Regions from separate parts of the Thalassotalea insulae genome, predicted to be linked through region 1. Evidence: riboswitches for the same ligand, from Rfam matches in the RefSeq annotation. Region 1 holds a riboswitch; each other region holds the start of a gene.
The links. A riboswitch is a leader RNA that binds a small molecule or an ion and turns the genes downstream of it on or off. The one in region 1 is predicted to bind cyclic di-GMP.
Positions count from the first base shown of each region.

Region 2: linked by a shared signal. The riboswitch ahead of QQK06_RS08540 (hypothetical protein) and the one ahead of QQK06_RS17600 (DUF3718 domain-containing protein) in region 1 are both predicted to bind cyclic di-GMP.
Region 3: linked by a shared signal. The riboswitch ahead of QQK06_RS08820 (GGDEF domain-containing protein) and the one ahead of QQK06_RS17600 (DUF3718 domain-containing protein) in region 1 are both predicted to bind cyclic di-GMP.

Region 1 covers NZ_BSST01000001.1:3,921,725-3,925,986, reverse strand. The annotation lists gene QQK06_RS17610 (methyltransferase domain-containing protein) at 1-426, opposite strand, end outside; gene QQK06_RS17605 (AAA family ATPase) at 632-1,222, shown strand; gene QQK06_RS17600 (DUF3718 domain-containing protein) at 1,311-1,655, opposite strand; cyclic di-GMP riboswitch class I at 1,744-1,828, opposite strand; gene QQK06_RS17595 (RNA-binding S4 domain-containing protein) at 1,980-2,318, shown strand; gene QQK06_RS17590 (ion channel) at 2,438-3,424, shown strand; gene QQK06_RS17585 (proline--tRNA ligase) at 3,578-4,262, shown strand, end outside.
Region 2 covers NZ_BSST01000001.1:1,878,371-1,882,632, reverse strand. The annotation lists gene QQK06_RS08550 (DUF445 family protein) at 1-493, opposite strand, end outside; gene QQK06_RS08545 (peptidylprolyl isomerase) at 609-1,466, shown strand; gene QQK06_RS08540 (hypothetical protein) at 1,519-1,938, opposite strand; cyclic di-GMP riboswitch class I at 2,249-2,340, opposite strand; gene QQK06_RS08535 (efflux RND transporter periplasmic adaptor subunit) at 2,572-3,846, shown strand; gene QQK06_RS08530 (ABC transporter ATP-binding protein) at 3,856-4,262, shown strand, end outside.
Region 3 covers NZ_BSST01000001.1:1,937,618-1,941,879, forward strand. The annotation lists gene QQK06_RS08810 (hypothetical protein) at 1-191, opposite strand, end outside; gene QQK06_RS08815 (tetratricopeptide repeat protein) at 200-2,062, opposite strand; cyclic di-GMP riboswitch class I at 2,195-2,277, shown strand; gene QQK06_RS08820 (GGDEF domain-containing protein) at 2,571-3,581, shown strand; gene QQK06_RS08825 (2-thiouracil desulfurase family protein) at 3,598-4,071, opposite strand; gene QQK06_RS08830 (DUF3630 family protein) at 4,073-4,262, opposite strand, start outside.

The DNA of each region.
Region 1 (4,262 bases):
TTTATGGTACAAGTCGTGATAACCAAGGATGAAAAATACCGCATCAAACTGTTTATCGGCTAACTCTAAATTATCGGTTTCTCTGTCATAACGGATCACATTAGCTAAACGATTATCTTTTAGTCGTGCCGCCAATTCTTTTTCAATATAAGGCATATATGCTTGATTGTTATGCAGATAAACCTTACCGCTATTCCCGACTTTTTCTGCGAGCAGCTCACTGTAATAACCTCCACCTCCGAGTAAATCTAATACTGTCATTCCTGAACTAACTTTTGTTAATTCTATTACTTGAGGCCCCTTTCGTTGCACATCCAAAGCAAGATCAGCTGCCGACCTTTGCCCTTTAGTAAAAGAAAAGTCAGCCGCAAAGCATAACGAACTAAGCAACAAACAAGTCGATAGTAATAATATTTGTTTTTTCATAGTGTTCCCCATATTGTTTTTGTTAACATAGCGTTATGAGTGCAAGAGTAAATATTCTATTGCGCTCATTAGCATAATTTTATCGATGAACCACATTGCAAATCTTTTTTAGCATAGGGTTAAATTTAATTTAACCTACTAATTACTGTGATAATAAAGAAAGTACTGCGATACTAGAACGAGAATTCAAACCTATTATTTCATTATGAATATCACAAAAATAAAAAAACGCATCGTATTAACCGGTGGCCCGGGCGGCGGAAAAACTACCGCGCTTGATTTGATCCGGCGAGAATTTTGCGGGAAGATAGCCTCGGTCCCGGAAGCTGCAACCATGATATTTAGTGGTGGTATCAGTCGTGCGATGACACCAGAAGTACTTAAAGCGCAGCAAGTGGCGATCTTTAACCTGCAAAAAAACTTAGAAGATATTCAACGAGCCGCACATCCAGATTGTTTAATTTTATGTGACAGGGGTTCATTAGACGGTCTGGCGTATTGGCCTGAAAGTGAGCAGGACTTTTTTACTAAAATGAATACCTCCTTAGAACTAGAGTTAGCCCGTTATGACGCGGTGATATTTTTCGAAACGGCAGCCAGGTCCGGGGAAAGTATAAAAAGTAACAACCCGGTCAGAAACGAATCGGAGCAAGCGGCGATTGAATTAGATAAAAAATTAAAAAAAGTCTGGTCTCAGCACCCAAACTTTAACTTAGTCGGCAGCTCTGAATCTTTTATACGCAAAGTAATGTTTGGCATTATGACGGTAGAAAATGTTATCGGTACTTATCGTTAACTGTGTATCAATTAATGACAATAAAAAAGCGCTGTCTGAATACAGACAACGCTTCTCATTTATAGATTAACAGCAATTAATTAGGCAATTAACCTTGCACTCGCTTTTGCGCTACGCTAGCTAATTCACTATTAGCTAATGCAGATAAATTAGTTTCAATCACTTTTTTCGATAACTTGCCAATTATCATAGCACCTGTTTCCGTAGCATTACGAGACGCAGCAAATGCTAGCAAGTTTTGACCATTACACTGAATACCGTCAAATACATTACGAATTTTAAGTTTGTTAGTTTTTAGATATGAACGTAATTTTGATTTGTTATCAACATTGACGTATTCACATAAATTTTGCGCAATAGTAGAGGCTTGAGTTTTTGGTGCAAAGCTAGCAGATAAAGAAATGATAGTAGCAACAGCAATAATGTTTTTCATGAATAATCCTATTAATAAACAACCTAATTAGTATTAAAGAAACGGTTGTACTATTACGCTTGATTACCTGAACATAGTGATTTGTTGCTGAGGTAACTCCGCTATCGTAGGCATAAGCCCTTAGACCGGATGTTTTGCGTAGTACCCTTTCAAGCACCTTGCCGTTTCTAGCTGGCGCGCATTCTACGGAAATAAGCGTTCAGTTCAATAGATATTCCTGCTTTTTTGTATCTGCTTTGTTTCTACACACTCGCTGCCTTTATCTTGTGCTCACCTGAACATGCAAGTTACAATAACTACAGTGCAATAATTAAGGTGTAAAAATTGAACAATACCATTAGCGTCGAACTTGAAAATCAGCCAATTGAGCTATGTAAGTTGTTAAAGGTTGCCAACCTAGTCAACGGTGGTGGCGAAGCAAAAATAGTAATTAGCGAAGGCTATGTTGCTGTTAATGGTGAAATTGCATTGCAAAAACGTCGTAAAATTTATCATCAGGATGTAGTTGAGTTTAATGGTGATTTTATTGAAGTCATTTGCCATACGCCATTAGAGACTCCTAAAGCTAAACCAGAAAAGAAAAAAGCGCCGTTATCCACGAATAAAGCTTCAGCAAATAAAAAAACTACGGCATCAGGAAAAAGAAAAAAAATCTCATTTTAAAGTCACAACCATTGCTGAGTATATCAGCTCAGCAATGACCCCTTTACTCCTCAGTACTAACATAGCTCTAGATAACTACCTAATTAGGCAAAATATTTTCTGCTGACTATACTGGCGGTATGAACAAAAATCATCACCTGTGCCAATACGATGATCCGGACGGGATCCCATGTTTAGAAGAAGCGATGAAACATTCGCATTATTGCTATTGGCATGACAGCAGTGTCGATAAATCGGGTCCCGAAGTCAAAGAAGCATTGATAGAGTTTACACGCTCGGGCGGTATGACTCGCGGCATTTGCTTAAAAAATACCGATCTGAAAAATATTGATCTGGTCAATCATTACCATAAAGAAGGTTTTGATTTTTCTTACGCCGATTTTTACCGTGCTAACTTGTCCGGTGCTCACCTTTTTAACATTAATTTTAACCACACCAGTTTAATGAAAAGTGATCTTCGTTATGCCAACTTAAATTGTGCCAACCTTAACGGTGCCAACCTCTTAGGGATCAAATGGAAAGGTTGCAAAATCGAGCACCTTTCCATTGGCAAAAAGTTAGTACAGGAAGTGCGGGCGAAACAATTGCTCAAAGAAGGCGAACAAGCTTTGGCTTTAGATCAGTTTGAGCAAGCAGAAGAAATTTATCGTGATCTAAGAAAGCACGCTGAAATGGAAGGTATATTTACCATGTCAGGCGAGCTTATTCAAAAAGAGCTCACCATGCGTCGAATGCAAATGCCTAAAGCCAGTTTTCGGCGCTTTAGCTCCAAAATTGTGGATTTATTCTGTGGTTATGGTGAAGACCCAATCCGCATTGTTGGTATCTCCTTACTGCTTATTGTTATATGTGCTGCATTATATACGTACACCGGATTAAGTTATCAAGGCGATGTCCTCACCTACGATAGCAACAAAAGCATCACCGAGAACTTTTCCCTCTTTCTCTCCTGTTTATATTATTCGATCGTCACGTTTACCACCTTAGGCTACGGCGATTTTACCCCTGTTGGTATCTCGCGCGCAATCGCCGCAATAGAAGCCTTTACCGGCAGTTTTACCATCGCGTTATTCGTCGTAGTATTTGTTAAGAAAATGACCCGCTAAATAAATTTTCCTCTTTACTAAAAATAAGCACAATTTGTGACTATTAACTGATAATAAAACACAAATTGTGGTCAATTTCTCTTTTTCATCCCCTTGCGCCCTGCTAGAATAAAGGCACTAATTTATAAACCCTATTTTTTGGAATATCCATCCATGCGTACTAGCCAATATATGCTTTCAACGTTGAAAGAAACCCCTGCTCATGCAGAAGTGATCAGCCACCAATTAATGTTACGGGCGGGACTCGTTCGTCATGTTGCATCAGGCTTATACACTTGGCTACCGACGGGACTAAAGGTACTACGTAAAGTTGAAAAAATTGTCCGTGAAGAAATGGAAAAAGCCGGTTCAATCGAAACCTTAATGCCTATGGTGCAACCTGCTGATTTATGGGAAGAATCAGGTCGCTGGGATGATTATGGCCCGGAATTACTGAGATTAAACGATCGCCATCAACGTCCATTTGTTTTAGGTCCAACGCACGAAGAAGTAATTACTAAGTTAGTAAGTAACGAAATCAGCAGTTACAAGCAGCTGCCGTTAAACCTATTTCAGGTGCAAACCAAGTTTCGAGACGAAATTCGTCCACGCTTTGGTGTAATGCGTGGCCGAGAATTCTTAATGAAAGACGCGTACTCTTTCCACTTAAGTGATGAATGTTTGAAAAAAACCTATCAGATCATGTTTGATGCGTATTGCCGTATTTTTGAACGTTTAGGCTTAGATTATCGTCCGGTAATCGCTGACAACGGTTCTATTGGCGGTGAAGGCTCACATGAGTTCCATGTTTTAGCGGATTCTGGTGAAGACGATATCGCCTTTAGTGACGAAAGCGATT
Region 2 (4,262 bases), 2.0 Mb from region 1:
TATTAAACTGCTCACTTTGCGAGATCCGTCCCATGGTTTCTTTCATTTTATCAATAAAAGGTTCACGCATAGGTTGTAATGCTTGCGCGCCGCCAACCATAGCAAGTATGCCGCTAAAAGACGAGTTTTCAATAACGTTGACTAGATCGTCAAACGCTGGTGATAAATCGATTTTCTCAATGACCGGCGCCAAGTCTAAGGTGCTGGCGTGACCTGTACTGTCAGATAGAAAGCGATCGATATTTTCCTCGGTAAAGAATTGTTCCATCATTAGGTTGCGAATACCGGCTTTAAAATCTTCAAAACGTGCCGGGATCACCCCAGAGCCATATAACAGCGGGACTTTTTCAAATAGCATATGTATCGCTAACCAGTTAGTAATGGCACCGGACAGGGCAAATAGCCCAATACTGTAAATGATGGCCTGTTCGCTATACCAGCCGCCTAGGGTAAATGCCAGTGCCAAGAGGTTAGTGATCATGCTTTTATTCACTTTTATCTCCGTTTGCTTATTTGATGATAACCGGCGCTAGTGTATCAGGGCTTAGGGATTGCGCCAAGCGAGCTGATTTGGTTAACTAAACAGCAACAACAATTAGGAAAAAATTATGAAAATGAAATCGTTAGCGCTTGCCTGTAGCTTAGTTCTGTTCGCTTCTGCCAGCTCGTTTAGCCAGACGCAAGACTCTCAATGGCGTAAATTGGATCCCGAGAATACCGTACTAATGACTTTACCTCAGGGCAAGGTAGTGATCGAACTGGCACCTCAGTTTGCGCCAAACCATGTAAAGCAGTTTAAGACGCTGGTTAAAAAAGGCTTTTATGATGGAGAAAAGTTTTATCGGGTGATCGATGGCTTTGTCGCTCAGGGGGGGCCGGAAGACGCCAGCGAAAAGGATAAATCAGTAGCGCCGTTAAAAATTGAAGGAGATTTTGCGGTTGATAATAAGTGGTCATTCACTTTAGTACAAAATAATGACTTATTCGCGCCGCAAACTGGCTTTAAAGACGGTTTTGCTTTGGGTTATAGCCCGAAAGAGCAAAAGGCCTGGTTGTTACATTGTCCTGGCGTGATCGCCATGGCAAGGGAAAATGAGCCTGATACCGCCACTAGCCATTTTTATATCCCTAATGGTCAGGCACCTCGCTATTTAGACCGCATTATGACGGTATTTGGCCGAGTAGTTTATGGCATGAATCATGTCCAGTCGATCACTCGTACCTCAGTCATTGAAGGTGCAACGGAGGTGGATAAAAAAGATTATACTCCTATGGTGAAAGTGCAATTGATGACGGATGTGCCAGTAGCGCAGCGCCTTAATCTGGAAGTGAAAAATACCGAGCATCCAACATATGCCGAGAAGTTAGCCGAGCGCAAACAACGCGATCATACGTTTTTCTACAAAAAACCGCCGCAAGTGCTAGATATTTGCCAAACGCCGGTTGGTGTACGTATTGCGCAGTAACAGATTAATAGATGAGTTAGCGCAAGTTAAGCAATAACTCATCTATTACTCGCTAGCTAGCGATAGGATCTTTGAGTAATTCATCAACCAGCCAGGTTTGACCTTTTTTAACCATTTTTATGCTTTTGAGTTCTTTATAGGTTTTACCATGACGATCACCAGTAAATAAAATGGTTAATTTACCGGTAGTATTAAACTCTTCTCTTACTTTAAAGTCTGCGAGCGCCGCATCAATTTTTGTTGAGTCAAAAGACATATTAAATAAACGACGAGCGGCATTTTGCGCGGTGCGGTACTGAGTGAGCTGCTTGGCAAAATCAGGTGTACAGTAACTGGTGGCTTGTTTGATATCTTTTTGATTATAGAGGGCGTCGAAAAATGCCACTGCGACTTGATCGGCACTAATCTCTTTTGGTTCGTTACAAGCACACAGCGTTAACGCGAAAAAAATAGCAATAATAATCGATTTCATTGATATACCTTATGTTAATTATCCTTAGTTGTTTAATTGGCATAAGTCAGTTTTTTGCCCATGGTTGATAGCAAACCTGATCTCTTGACTGTTAAAGAAACAGGTTATTTATACCGATAATATAATTTTCATTATCAATTATAGTCTGCCTATCGGCATCGTAGGTTTTTCTTTGTTGATCACACATAATTTACTCTTTAAAAAGTGGTTAATTAAGGTGCATGCTGAAAATGGGCAGCAGAAACTGCTGGTATACAAGGGATATTGAGCTGTTATTAAGCAACTTGGTATTACAATTCAATACTCCAGTGTCGGTAGCTACGCCATCATAGAAACTTTTCAAATTTCCTTAGACCGCTGGCTTTGCGTCCTAGACTTTCATCTAGTTTGCCTTTTTCAACTGATGCGTGCTCAATGTAACGAATTTTTGGATAAATGTACAGATTCCACCTGTGGCTAATCTAGCTGTTCGGTCATCAGTTAGAGCGAACAGGACACTGTTCGCTCTTTATTATTTTAAATTAAATTCAATAAAATCAACCGTATAAGTGTTGGCACTTTCTTTGCTGTTAACAACCTTATTACGAAAGTGTTACTTCGGTAACAGTCAATTTCACTTACAGGAACATATCTATGTTGAGAGACACTTCTGGTCAAGATATTAAGATTGAGCAGCCACACTTTAACAAAAAACGGATCATGCAAATTGCTCTGGTATTGATTGTTATTATCAGTGTTATTGGTTATGCCGCACCCAAATTTAACAGTATGTTTTCTTCTGACTTAACGGTGGCGGCCGAGCGATTGAGATTTGCCACAGTTGAGCGTGGTAATTTGCAACGTGATATCGGTGTACAAGGGCAAATTGTTGCGGCGAATAGTCCAACACTTTATGCAAAAGCCCCTGGCATTGTTAGTTTGTTTATTAAAGCAGGTGATACGGTAACACAAGGGCAAAAACTCGCAGAAATAAATAGTCCGCAATTAAGAAACCGTTATGAGCAAGAATTGGCAACTTTAGATCAATTAGAACTGGAAGTTGGCCGTCATCAAATTGAAATCAAAACGTCACAGTTAAATACTCAGCAAACCATAGAAATGTCGGCGGTGAATTTAGAGGCAGCTGAGGTTAATAAAAATAGAGCGGAAATTAGCATTAAAGATTCATTGATCAGCCAAAAAGAATACGAAGAAAAAATTGCAGAATATAAACGTGCTTTACTCGCTCATCGCCATGCAAAACAAAATTTTGATCTACAAAAAGAAAGCATGGCGTTTGAGTTAAAACGTAAGCAGTCTCAGCTCGACCGTCAACAATTTGTAGTAAATGACCTTAAACGCCAGGTTCAGGAACTGATTTTGATTGCACCGACAGACGGCATTATTGGTAGCGTGAGTATCCGAGAAAAAGACAATGTTGCTGCGAATGAGTCGCTGATCACGGTAATTGATCTTAGCGTCTTTGAAGTAGAAGTGAATATCCCGGAAAGTTTTGCTGATGATTTAGGTGTCGGCCTGGCCAGTGAAATTAGCTTTAACGGGGAAAACCATATGGGACAAATCGTTGCTATATCGCCAGAGGTGAATAATGGCCAAGTTAAAGGACGCTTACGTTTTAATGAAAATGGTATCGCAAACTTGCGTCAAAACCAGCGTGTCAGTGCCCGTATCTTAATTGAATCAAAAGAAAATGTTTTAAAAGTGCGCCGAGGTCCGTTTGTCGAAAGCGGTGGTGGTCGTATTGCTTATGTCGTCAATGGTGATAATGCCATTCGTACCAGTGTCAACCTTGGTGCGAGAAGCATAGGTGAAATTGAAGTTGTAGCCGGTTTACAGGCGGGTGATCAAATAGTGATTTCAAGCCTCGATTTGTTCAACAGTCGTGATCAAATTTATCTGACTAAATAGGAGAATCCCATGTTAAAAATGGATAACGTCAGCAAGATATACAGAACTAACTTAGTAGAAACACATGCGTTAAGAGACGTCAATTTACATATTAAAAGTGGTGAATTTGTTTCGGTGACCGGCCCTTCCGGCTCGGGAAAAACTACATTTTTAAATATCGCCGGGTTATTAGAAACCTTTGAACACGGTGATTACTTTTTAGATGGTCAAAATGTTAAGGGATTAAGTGATGATCGATTGTCAGAAATACGAAATCAAAAAATTGGATTTATTTTTCAAAGCTTTAATCTTTTGCCTGATTTACCCCTTTTTGACAATGTTGATGTTCCACTTCGCTATCGTGGCATAAATGCTAAAGAACGAAAGGAGCGAATTGAGCATGCATTAGAAACTGTGGGCCTGGCATCGAGGATGCA
Region 3 (4,262 bases), 2.0 Mb from region 1:
CTAGCAACGGAAAACTCTTCATTTTTTTTAGCAATAACCGCAATGGAGTCCACCATTTGCTTGCTTTCTTTCTTAGCATGCGCAGCGTCTTTTTTCACAATTAACAACTGTCGGTACAAACTTTCCGCACGAAAATAAAAATAAATACTAACGGCAACAAATATACCAATAATTACCAGACTAAATACCATATATAAGCCTATGTTTTATAACTACTATATTCAGCTCTCGTTGATTCGCTCAAACGAGATAAGAAAATGTAAGGATCAATATCTTGAACATTTGGAGATTGGCAATCGTAACCAACTTTTAAAGAAAACTCACCTAAATTAGCAAAAAACTGCACTTTTAATGCGTTTGTTAATTGTTCAAAGGTTTTTCTTAACTGCTCTGGTGCTTGATAAGGAGCAAGAAATAAATACTCTCCCTCATTAATTAACCCAACCTGATCAAATTCTCCTTTATGTTCATTAACCAAGGTAGCGATAATACGTGCCACTTCCTCGACCACCTTTTTATTGAACTGAAATCTTAATTCTTGCCAATTATCGATGGAAAAATACCCCACTGACAGTGGGTATTCAAATTTTCGCGCCATTTTATAATAATGTTGATAAAAGCTCTTAGTTTGCGAAGGCGTTGCCAAAATATCTGTCGGCTTTTCAATTTCATCATATTGCTGATTCAATCGTTTTGCCCTGTGTTTAAGTATTATGCTCAATAGTAAAATCACCATTAGCGCAATGACGACAGCCAGACTGACAATTACCTGATATTGCTGGTTAAATTTTTCAGCAAACTGATTTTTCAGTTCAGTTTCTGCCGCCATATTTAGTGACAATTCGCGATTTTTTTCGCTGGCAATATTATTAGGATCCAACTCGCTTGGCAGGTGCTGATGGACATGATTAAAATGTTTATAACGCTCAATATACCTAGTTTGCGCCTGATAAGCTTGTTGATATAACCCCTGCTCCTGATACATTTGCGCCAAGTATTGATAGAAGGCAATTTGTTCTTGAGTCAATTCCGTACTGTTAACCAACATTTCAGCCTGAGTGATATATTGATAGGATTGTGCGTAGTTTCCCTTAACTTTGGCTACCTGAGCCAAGTTAAGTAAAGTTGTTAAATACGGCTGAGGGATGTTTTGCCCATGAAAAAGTTCATTCGCCACCATCAAATGCTCAGATGCCTGATCATACTTTGCTTGCTTTAATAACACTTGCCCCAAGCCAAGCTCTGCGTATGCAATTCTGATCGGCGCATTTTTTTTCTCAGCATATTGTTTTGCACCATTAAAGGCATGAAAGGCATCATCTAACTGATCTAATTTAAGATAACAACGAGCAATATTGTAATAGGTCTGGTCAATATTAAATTGTTTATTCTGATCAAACCTGATTTTCAGTACCTTATTATATAGTTTTAGCGCCGTTTGATATGAACCTAAATAAAAATGCGCATTAGCAATCACCGCCAGTAAATGAATATGATCATTAAATTGCTCATAATTTGCGAGCAATTGCTGAATTTGCTGTAAATCGATTAATGCCAGTTGATGCTCCGCAATAACCGCATTCGCCATAGCCCGATATCCCAAAGCCTTAATCAACAAAATAGGAGTGTTAATTTGTTTTGCCAATACAACCGCCTGATCGGCAATTTCCTTCGCTTGGTGATATTTACCTTTATAGTAATAACCAGCGGCCACTTTCAGTGTTAATGATAAATGTAGCTTAGCCTCTAGACCAATCAACGCTTCGCCATCTAAAGAAAATTGTAATGCTTTCGCCAAATCCCCTTTATTAACGGCTGCATCAGCTAATAAACTAAACATTTTACCTATGGTATTAGCGTTATAGAGCTCTCGATTGCGAATCACTTTTTGCGATAATTCAATCACTGTTTGATAAGGCAAGGATTCAGGATCGGTCAAAAACAAGGTATCAACCTGAATAATATTGTCTTGCAGTTCCGACAGTTTTGCTTCATTGGCATCAACAAAAGTTGTAAAAAAACCAGAAAACAGCACTAACAGCACAAATAAGCTAGATTTCATTAATCTATATTTTCCTTAATATTCATAACATTATAAATAAACTGTCGATAGTGGCGACGACATGACACGATAATTTATCATAAAGGTTTACAAGCTGTCTTCATAGCTTATAATGGTCACTGAGCTGCTAAAGCTCGATAAGGGCAAATCTAGTGAAAGCTAGAGACGCAAAGTTACCGGTCTAAGGGGAAACCTAAGATAGCGGAACTACCGAATTTAGATATAGTGGGGGCTTGTCTATATTTTGCAGTCGCTAACTTACTATTCCTGACCTACTTTGCGTGCCTCCCTTGTCCCTCTCATGAGTTTAATAAAACATCATGTCTACTGCGACACAATAGCGCATTATCAACAAATTTAGGCAGAATCAATCTTACCAGCCACTTTATTTACATTTTATTAATACTAATTCCATATTTACTCTAGCACTTTTGACAAAATTGCTAGAGAATAGATGCCATAATAATAATAATAAGACGTCGCCGCGCTAATTAGAGGTTTGGAAGTAGTGAAGTATCATGATTCCATGGAACAAGCAGATAACAAACTTGCGCTTGCTATAAAGCAATTGCAACTTTGGCACCTCCCTGCTTCGCCGATAAATTATGCCGTCAGTTATGAATATGTCAGCGGCAAAAATACAGCGCTCATTGCGCAAATAAAACAGCATTTTTCCTTAGGCAAAAAGCTGGATAATTTTTTTATTGAAGAGCTATATCAACTTTATATTCTCGGACAAGGTAAATTTCGTGACGAGATAATCACAGAAATTGATGACCTTATTAGTGGCGTCCAGCAAAATAGTGAAAGTTCGGTTAACTTTACTAGCAACTTAATCAAAAGAATTGATGACAACATCACAGGATTAAAATCCCAAAACGCCCAACAAATCGCATACGCTATCCAACAAATTGAAAAGGCGTCGCTGTCATTTAAGCAAAAGCAACAACAGCTGGCGCAGCAATTAAAAATTTCTAAGCAACAATCGCAATCACTGAAAAAAGAGTTAGCAGAAGTTAAAAAGGAAATTTATCTGGATCCATTAACTGGCTTATACAACCGTAAGGCACTTAATAAGCACTTGGAAAGCTGGAGCAAAGAGAATCCAAATAAGCAAGTGGCTGCGATTGTGATTAGTGTCGATCAAATGCAACAAATAACTCAGAAATACGGAGCCTTGATCAGCGATGTATTATTGGCAAAAGTAGCGAATAAAGTTAGCAGCTACGTCGGTGACAGTGGGCTCCCAGTGCGTGCTGGCCACGATGAATTTTTAATACTCTTGCCAGAAATTGAACGTTCTACAGCCGGCGAAATCGCAGAAAAAATCCGCCAGGGTGTAGAAAAACTTCGTTTTGTTAGCAGCAAATCAGGAATGCATTTACCACAAATGACGATTTCAACCGGGGTTAACGACTTTAAACTGTCCCAAAATGTTCAGACAATTCTTAATTATACCCGCACTTTAGTAATGGATTTGCAGCGCGGTGGTCATAATAGGCTCACAGTAGCTAATTAACCCCAGCTCGGCTTCACTAATTATCTTGATCGAGTGCCTCGACTTGCACAATAAGTTCATTAAGGCTTTGCTCAGAGTAGACTGTAATACCGTTCTGACGTAGCAATGCTGCCGTCAGCCCTTGCCCAACAATTTTTTCTCCCTGAAAATGACCGTCATATATTAACTGACTGCCACAAGATGGACTGGATTCTTTTAATAAAGCGTAACGAATTTTATGTCGCTGGCAAAGTGCCAAAGCAGACTGCGCCCCTTGATTAAAAGCATCAGTGACATCAATGCCGGTATTATCATAAACCCTGTGATCTAGCTGGCTAATTTCAGCTGGTGCTCTAGGCACAGATAAGCCGCCGGCAACTTCAGGGCAAACAGCCACTACACGTCCTTGTTGCTGCCAGCGAATGAGCTGTTGATTTAGTAACAGCTGATGGCCGCCATCATAACGGACGCTTTGCCCTAACAAACAGGCACTGACTAATATTTTTTCCATATCATGCCCCTTTTAACACTGCATAAAAAGACTCTATATTCATTTGAGCCATCTCATCTTCACTATCAAGCCAGATTGACTCAGAGTAGCATTCAAAATTTAATTGAAAATGATTTTGCTGCCATAGTAAGCGGGCTACCACCCGATCGGCTCCTTCTAAAGATTCAACCCACTGACATTGTGGATACTGA